Regions from separate parts of the Kitasatospora gansuensis genome, predicted to be linked through region 1. Evidence: riboswitches for the same ligand, from Rfam matches in the RefSeq annotation. Region 1 holds a riboswitch; the other holds the start of a gene.
The links. Region 1 has a riboswitch for glycine ahead of gcvP (aminomethyl-transferring glycine dehydrogenase). Riboswitches for the same ligand answer to the same signal wherever they lie in the genome.
Positions count from the first base shown of each region.

Region 1 (4,412 bases):
CACCGGCGGCCAGTACTTGTCCGCCGGGTTCACGCCGGCCGGGAAGACGGCCTCCTGGCGCGAGTAGCCGTGGGTCCACTCACCGGCCATCGTGGCGGCGGTGTGCGGGGCGTTGCGCAGCGGGTTGTCGTCCGCCGCCCACTCGCCGTTGCCGACCTTCTCGATCTCCGCGCGGATCTCGATCATGGTCTCGCAGAACCGGTCGATCTCGCCCAGGTCCTCGGACTCGGTCGGCTCGATCATCAGGGTGCCGGCCACCGGGAAGGACATGGTCGGGGCGTGGAAGCCGTAGTCGATCAGGCGCTTGGCGATGTCGTCCACGGTCACCCCCGTCTCCTTGGTGAGCGGACGCAGGTCGATGATGCACTCGTGCGCGACCAGCCCGCCGGGGCCGGTGTAGAGCACCGGGAAGTGCGGGGCGAGCCGCTTGGCGATGTAGTTGGCGTTCAGCACCGCGACCTGGGTGGCGCGCTTGAGGCCCTCGCCGCCCATCAGCCGGACGTACGCCCAGGAGATCGGCAGGATCGCGGCCGAGCCCCACGGGGCGGCCGAGATCGGGCCGACACCGGTGGCCGGGCCCGCCTCGGACTGCAGCGGGTGGTTCGGCAGGTACGGCGCCAGGTGCGAGCGCACCGCGACCGGGCCGACGCCCGGGCCGCCGCCGCCGTGCGGGATGCAGAAGGTCTTGTGCAGGTTCAGGTGCGAGACGTCCGCGCCGAACTTGCCCGGCTTGGCCAGGCCGACCAGGGCGTTCAGGTTGGCGCCGTCCACGTACACCTGGCCGCCGGCCTCGTGCACGAGGGCGCAGATGGTGGTGATCTCGGTCTCGAACACGCCGTGGGTGGACGGGTAGGTGACCATCAGCACCGAGAGCTGGTCGCGGTGCTGCTCGATCTTGGCCTTGAGGTCCTCGACGTCCACGTCACCGTCGGTCAGGGTCTTCACCACGACCACCCGCATGCCGGCCATCACGGCGGAGGCCGCGTTGGTGCCGTGCGCGGAGGCCGGGATCAGGCAGACGTCGCGCTGGGTGTCACCGTTGGCCCGGTGGTAGGCGCGGACCGCCAGCAGACCGGCCAGCTCGCCCTGCGAACCGGCGTTCGGCTGGATGCTGACCGCGTCGTAGCCGGTCACCTCGACCAGCTGCTGCTCCAGCTGCCGGATCAGGGTCAGGAAGCCCGCGGCCTGGTCCACCGGGGCGAACGGGTGCAGCTGGCCGAACTCGGGCCAGGTCACCGGCTCCATCTCGGTGGTCGCGTTGAGCTTCATGGTGCAGGAGCCCAGCGGGATCATGCCGCGGTCCAGCGCGTAGTCCCGGTCGGCGAGGCGGCGCAGGTAGCGCAGCATCGCGGTCTCCGAGCGGTGGCTGTGGAAGACCGGGTGGGTCAGGTACTCGTCCTCGCGCAGCAGGGCGGCGGGCAGCGCGTCGGCGGCCTCGGCGACCTCGGCGGTGACGCCGAAGGCGGCCCAGACGGCGGCCAGGTGCTCCCGGGTGGTGGTCTCGTCACAGGAGATCGAGACCAGGTCCTCGGACGCCTGGAAGACGTTCACGCCGTTCTCGCGGGCGGCGGCGACCACTGCGGCGGCCCGGCCCGGCACCTTGGCGGTGACGGTGTCGAAGAACTGACCGGTGGTCAGCTCGACGCCGCCCGCGCGCAGGCCCTCGGCCAGCGCGGCGGCGTAGCGGTGGGTCCGGCGGGCGATGTCGGCCAGGCCGTCCGGGCCGTGGTAGACCGCGTACATCGAGGCCATCACGGCCAGCAGCACCTGGGCGGTGCAGATGTTGGAGGTGGCCTTCTCGCGGCGGATGTGCTGCTCACGGGTCTGCAGCGCCAGCCGGTACGCGCGGTTGCCGTCGGCGTCCACCGAGACACCGACCAGGCGGCCGGGCAGGCTGCGGGCGTACGCGGCGCGGACCGCCAGGTAGCCGGCGTGCGGGCCGCCGAAGCCCATCGGGACACCGAAGCGCTGCGAGGTGCCGCAGGCGATGTCGGCGCCGAGCGAGCCCGGCGACTTGAGCAGGGTGAGCGCCAGCAGGTCGGCGGCGACCGCGACGATCGCGCCCAGGCCGTGCGCCTGCTCGATCACCGGGGCCAGGTCGCGGACCGCGCCGGAGGCTCCGGGGTACTGGAGCAGCACACCGAAGACGCCGCGCTCGGCCACCTCGGCCGGGATGCCCTCGGACAGGTCGGCGACGACCACCTCGACCCCGGTCGGCTCGGCCCGGGTCTGGATCACCGCGATGGTCTGCGGCAGGGTGTCGGCGTCGACCAGGAAGACCCCGCCCTTGACCTTGCCGACCCGGCGGGCCAGCGCCATCGCCTCGGCGGCGGCCGTGCCCTCGTCGAGCAGCGAGGAGCCGGAGGTGTCCAGGCCGGTCAGGTCGGCGACCACGGTCTGGAAGTTGATCAGGGCCTCCAGCCGGCCCTGCGAGATCTCCGGCTGGTACGGCGTGTAGGCGGTGTACCAGGCCGGGTTCTCCAGCACGTTGCGCAGGATCACCGGCGGGGTGAAGGTGCCGTAGTAGCCCAGGCCGATCATCGGCTGGAGCACCTGGTTGTGGTCCGCCAGCTCGCGCAGCTCGGCGAGCACCTGCGCCTCGCTGCGGCCGGCCGGGAGGCCGAGCGCGGTCAGGCTCTTGATCGCGTCCGGCACGGCGGCGTCGGACAGCTCGTCCAGCGAGCCGTACCCGACCTGCGCCAGCATCTTCTCCTGGGCGGCGGCGTCGGGGCCGATGTGACGGTTCTCGAAGGGGCTTGACTGCTCAAGCTCGGTGAGGGTCGGCTGGGCATTCATGGGGTCGAGGCCTCCTGGTCACGGACCGGCGGGGGCACGCACGCCGGACGGCAACACCACTGTGGGACAGCGGAGCCGGGGACGAACGAGCCCGTCAGGCCTCCCCCTCTGTCATCGATACCTGAGAGCTTCGCCCGCACGCGGCGGCCCGAGGGTCGCACGCCGGCTTGCACCGTCGGTGAGGGTGGGGTCCGTCGGCTCCCTCGCCGTCGGTCCTGCCCTGCTTTCCAGAGTGACCTACCCCGCACGGTACGGATGCCTGAGAGATTCCGGGGAGGGTTTGCTCCTTCGGCGTCCCCGTGACACCACGTGAGCGGTGCGGGGACTCTCCCGAGCGGGCTCGGCAGTCGGGGCCCAGGGTACCAGCGGAGCGCCGGTTGATCACGGGTGCCCTGGGTCACCCCACTGCCCCGGACGGGTGCGTCCGGCTCGCGATCGCCCGTTTGATGGCTTTTCGTGTGAAGTGCGGCCGTCCAGCTCCTTCGGCCGTCCCCTGACGGTGTGTCAACGGGGCTTTCGTACCTGCTGGAGGACAGCGTGCAGACCGACATCGACCCGCGAGACCTGATCGGCCACAAGGCGGTCGACCGGAACGGCGACAAGATCGGCACGGTCGACGAGGTCTACCTGGACGACGCGACCGGCGAGCCCGAGTGGGCCGCCGTCCGCACCGGGATCTTCGGCCGGGACGCCTTCGTCCCGCTCACCACCAGCGAGTTCTCCGGGGACGAGCTCAAGGTGCCGTACGACAAGTCGCTGATCAAGGACTCCCCCGACTTCGGGGTCGGCCAGCACCTCTCCCCCGCCCAGGAGCTCCAGCTCTACCGCTACTACGGCCTGGACGCGGGCGGTGCCGTTCCCCCGGCCGCGGTCGGCAATGGCTCGGGGTCCGGCAAGGACCTCGATTTCGGCACCCTCAGCAAGGAAACCAGCATGAACGCTTCACCCGCCGCCCCGACCGTGGCGGCCGCCCCGATGGCCTTCACCGCCGCCCCCGCGGCCCCGGCCGCCAAGCCGCAGCCGACCACCGTCGCGCCGCCGGCCACCACCGCCACCGACGACCCGACCGTGCCCGGCAACGCGCCGGCCGGGCCGGTGGAGATCACCTGCCGCGAGGAGCGGCTGGACGTCACCACCGAGTGGCACGTGCTGGGGACGGCGAAGCTGCGCAAGTACGTCACCTCCGAGGCGGTCGAGCGGAAGGTGCCGGTGGTGAAGGAGCGGGTCCGGGTGGAGCGGGTGCCGGTCACCGAGTCCGAGCGGGCCGCACTCAGCGAGCAGGAGATCGCCGAGGCGGTCGAGGAGGTGACGCTCCGGGAGGAGCGCCCGGTGGTGCGCAAGTACCTGGCACCGGTCGAGCGGGTCCGCCTGGTGGTCGAGCGGTTCACCGAGGAGGCGGTGATCCGCGAGGAGCTGCGCCGCGAGCAGGTGGAGATCCACGACGACACCACCAACCCGGCCCCCGCACCCGCCGCGACACCGGCTCCGGCGTCCTCGAACGGCACCCAGCTGCGCCCGGAGCCGCTCCGTCCGTCCTGACGCCCCGCCACTTTGCCAAAGCTTCACCAAGCAATATTTGACAGAGTGAAGTATCTGCCGCCATCGTTACTTCAGTT
Region 1 is NZ_JACHJR010000001.1:7,091,210-7,095,621, reverse strand. It holds gene gcvP (aminomethyl-transferring glycine dehydrogenase) at 1-2,796, opposite strand, end outside; glycine riboswitch at 2,898-3,032, opposite strand; glycine riboswitch at 3,034-3,139, opposite strand; gene F4556_RS31965 (DUF2382 domain-containing protein) at 3,298-4,335, shown strand.

Region 2 (4,412 bases), 4.4 Mb from region 1:
CGGTCCGGACACACGGGCGCGGGCCCGGTGGGGCCCGGGCCCGAAGGTGGTCCGGTGTCGCGTACTAATGCGGTGGTGGTGCTGGTGCGTCGGTGCGGTGCTGCCGGCCGCGGATGCGGCGGTGTACGAAGAATGCTGTAAAGCAAGGGAGTTGCAGGACCGGGTTGGCCGAACCCTTGAACCGCTTTGGGCAGACTCTCTGCCATTCGGGTTGTCGCACGCCAGACCTGACAACCGAAGGATGCCCAACTGTGATCTGTCTGCATGCACTCGTGATCTTGCCGAATAGCGCTCTTCACACGGCTGTTACATGTCTGTCAAGATGCGTGCAGATGAACAAACCGGACGTACCCCAACTACCCCTTCGGAGCAGGGGGGTTCACTGCCAGGGCTGGTGCGGCCAGTACCCCTGGGCCGGGTAGGGGCGGGCCTCCCGATCGAAGAACGGGCGGGCGAAGGCGCGCATCCACATCGCCACCGGGTCCCACTCGTCAGCCAGCACCACCGTCGAGACCGGCAGCCCGGCCGGGATCTGCGGCACCGCCCGGTGCACCAGCGCCCGGGCCGCCTCGACGGCGGGCGGCGAGGTGTCGTACAGGTCGAGACCGATCGCCAGGTAGGGCTCACCGAGAGCCGGGCGCACCCAGGCCTGCCGGAGCGCCCGGACCGGGCGCACCTCGGCCGCCTCGCGCTGCAACTGGGCGTAGAACTGCGGTGCCTGGACCACCGGGTCGGTCAGCTGGAGCGGCCCGGCCGGCAGCCGGTCCAGGCCGGCCGCGATCCGCCGCAGGTCGGCCCAGGGCACACCGACCCCGCCGCCGGGCACGTGCGGGTTGAGCCACAGGCCCCAGCGCGTCCGGTACAGGGCGTTGGCGATCTCCGGTCCGGAGATCACCTCGTGACTTCGGGCCCAGCCGCTCGCGGCCAGCTGCTCGGGCGAGGTGACGGCGGGGGCGTAGCCGTGGCCGCCGAGCTCCATGTTCCCGTACTGGGCGTCCGGGCTGCCGGGGGTGCCGTGCCAGAGCAGCATCCAGACCCGGCCCTCGGCCAGCGCGTACAGCAGCCGCTCGTAGGCGTCGAAGCGGTCGGGCGCGACCTCGCCGAGGGCGCGCTCGATCGCGCCGTCTGCCGTCGCTCCCGCGCTCATGCCTCGCTCCGCCCGTTTCCGCCCGTCTCGCCCTGGGCTCCGAGCGAAGCCTATTGGCCCGCCCGGACAGCCGTCATACCGCCGCCCCGTACCGGCGGGTCCCCCGCCGGCTCAGCCCGCGACCGCCCCGGACCTGACGTAGAAGGGACGTACCCGGGTGAGCATCCACTCCACCACCGGATCGGCCACCAGATCCAGCAGCACCAGGTGGACGCCCCACGGCGGCGGGGTGGTTCCGAGCGCCCGGCCGAGCGCCTCGTTCACCTGCCCCGGATCGGCCGGCCAGCCGGCGTCCAGCTGCACCCCGATGAACAGCACCGGCGTGTCCCGCTCCACCCCGGCCAGCGCCCGACGGGCCGTCAGCACTCCCGGCAGCTCGGCGAGTTCGGTGATCGCGGCGCCCAGGAAGGCGTACGGCTCCTCGGCCGGCTCCGGCTCCCGCAGCGCCACCCGCGCACCGTCCGGCTGCTGCTCCCAGCGCTCGCCCTGCGGCCCGCGGCGCAGCTCGCCGACCCCCTCCGGAGGCACCGGGATCCCCACCGGCGCCTCCGGGTTGACCGCGATGCCGACCCCGAGCGGCAGCCCGCGGGCGAACTCCCAGGCCGGGGCGATCGCGAAGGCCAGACCCGGCGCGTGCCGCAGGAAGGTCTCCTGCGAGGAGAACACCGGGACGTACGGCGAGCCCGCCAGTTCGATCGTGGGCAGATCGAGACCGCTGCCCTGTGGGTCCGCCCCGGCCGGCAGCGGGATCCAGATCTGACTGCGGGCCAGCACCTCGATCACCCGGGGCGTCGCGCCCGGGTCGCCGAGCGCGGCGGTCAGCACCTGCTCCAGCTCGTTGACCGGCCAGCTGCCGCCGGGCGGCGCGGTGCCCGGCTCCGCCCATGCCTGCGCCCCTGTGTCGCCCGCCGGGTACCCCATCGCCCCTGCTACCGCCCCTCTATGTCTTTGCTGCCAAGAGCGTAGGGCCTGTCTGCCGATTCCCGTCGGATCAGGCCGGGTCGTTCGGTGCGTGCGCTCGGCGTGCGGCCGGGGCGGCCTCGTAGCGGAGCTACTTGGTCGTTTCGGCCGTGCGGCGAGCGTGCGTGCCGGGCGGGCCGGCCCCGACGGGAATCGGCAGACAGGCCCTCGGCCCGGCCCCCTCTCCCCTTGGGGCGTCGACTCGTGCCATGATGACCCCGCCCACAACTTCACACTGGCCGCTCGAACCCGCGCGGGAGAGTCCGGACTGCCCTCGTGGCACAGGCCGGCGCCGAAGGAGCAAGTCCTCCCCGGAATCTCTCAGGCACCCCTACCGCCCGGGCGAGGCAGATCTGGAAAGTGGACACGGCCGCGCCGTGCGCCCACCCACGGTGCAAGCCGCCATCCTTGGATGTGCGGTGAAGCTCTCAGGTTGTGACGACAGACGGGGAGACTCCACCCCCGCATGCCCGTTTGCTGCCAAGGAGTCCAGTCACCATGTCCCCTCGCCTCACCGCGCTCGACGCGCTGCACCGCTCGCTCGGCGCGACCATGACCGACTTCGCCGGCTGGGACATGCCGCTCCGCTACGGCAGCGAGCGTGAGGAACACCTCGCGGTCCGTACCAAGGCGGGTCTCTTCGACCTCTCGCACATGGGCGAGATCACCGTGACGGGCCCTCAGGCCGGTGAACTGCTGGACCACGCGCTGGTCGGCTTCATCTCCGCGCTCGGCGTGCTGCGCGCCCGGTACACCATGATCTGCCGCGAGGACGGCGGCATCCTGGACGACCTGATCGTCTACCGCACCGGCGAGACCGAGTACATGGTGGTCGCCAACGCCTCGAACGCCCAGGTGGTGCTGGACGCGCTGACCGAGCGCGCGGCCGGCTTCGACGCGGTGGTCCGGGACGACCGGGACGCCTACGCGCTGATCGCGGTCCAGGGCCCGGAGGCCAACGGCATCCTGGCCTCGGTCACCGACGCCGACCTGCCCGGCCTCAAGTACTACGCGCTGCTGCCCGCCACCGTCGCGGACCGCGAGGTCTGGCTGGCCCGCACCGGCTACACCGGTGAGGACGGCTTCGAGGTCTTCTGCGCCCCGGCCGACGCCGAGCACCTGTGGAACGCGCTGACCGAGGCCGGCGCCCCGGTCGGCCTGGTCCCGGCCGGCCTGTCCTGCCGCGACACCCTCCGCCTGGAGGCCGGCATGCCGCTGTACGGGCACGAGCTGTCCACCGACCTGACCCCGTTCGACGCCGGTCTGGGCCGGGTGGTGCGCTTCGACAAGACCACCAACGACGGCGAGTTCGTCGGCCGCAAGGCCCTGGAGGCCGCCGCCGCACAGGCCGAGGCCAACCCGCCGCGCAAGCTGGTCGGCCTGGTCTCCGAGGGCAAGCGCGTCCCGCGCGCCGAGTACGACGTCGTCAGCGTCGACGGCACCCCGATCGGGCGGATCACCTCGGGTGCCCCGTCCCCCACCCTGGGCAAGCCGATCGCCATCGCGTACGTGGACGCGGCGCACGCCGCCCCCGGCACCGCGGTGGCCGTCGACGTGCGCGGCAAGCACGAGCCGGTCGAGGTCGTCGCGCTGCCGTTCTACAAGCGCGCCCGCTGAGCCTGACACCCTTTCAGTTCCCGCAGTCCCCCGGTCCGCTCAGCGGACGGCTTCGCCCTACCCTCTTGCGATCCTGGAGAATGACGCCATGAGCAACCCCACGCACCTGCAGTACACCGAGGAGCACGAGTGGCTGACCGAGGCCGTGGACGGTGTCTCGACGGTCGGCATCACCGCGCACGCGGCTGACGCCCTCGGCGACATCGTCTACGTCCAGCTCCCCGAGGTCGGTGACACCGTCACCGCTGGTGAGACCTGTGGCGAGCTCGAGTCGACCAAGTCGGTCAGCGACCTGTACTCCCCCGCCACCGGCGAGATCGTCGAGATCAACCAGGCCGTCATCGACGACCCGGCCTCGGTCAACAGCGACCCGTTCGGCGACGCCTGGCTCTACAAGGTCAAGGTCGAGGCGACCGACAAGCTGCTGTCGGCCGCCGAGTACGACGCCTTCATCAAGGCCTGAACCACTGGTTGACGGGGGGTCGGCCGCAGCGCGGCGGCCGGCTCTCTCCCTTGGTCCATTGCCCGCACCGCCCCACGGGAAGACCCTGACATGACGGTTCTTAACCAGTCCCTGCACGCGCTCGACCCCGAGATCGCCGCCGCGGTCGACGCCGAGCTGCACCGCCAGCAGACCACCCTCGAGATGATCGCCTCCGAGAACTTCGCGCCCGTCGCGGTGATGGAG
Region 2 is NZ_JACHJR010000001.1:2,673,801-2,678,212, forward strand. It holds gene F4556_RS11640 (enhanced serine sensitivity protein SseB C-terminal domain-containing protein) at 380-1,147, opposite strand; gene F4556_RS11645 (enhanced serine sensitivity protein SseB) at 1,259-2,068, opposite strand; glycine riboswitch at 2,352-2,454, shown strand; gene gcvT (glycine cleavage system aminomethyltransferase GcvT) at 2,606-3,724, shown strand; gene gcvH (glycine cleavage system protein GcvH) at 3,813-4,187, shown strand; gene glyA (serine hydroxymethyltransferase) at 4,278-4,412, shown strand, end outside.
Region 2: another riboswitch for glycine. It lies ahead of gcvT (glycine cleavage system aminomethyltransferase GcvT); the one in region 1 lies ahead of gcvP (aminomethyl-transferring glycine dehydrogenase).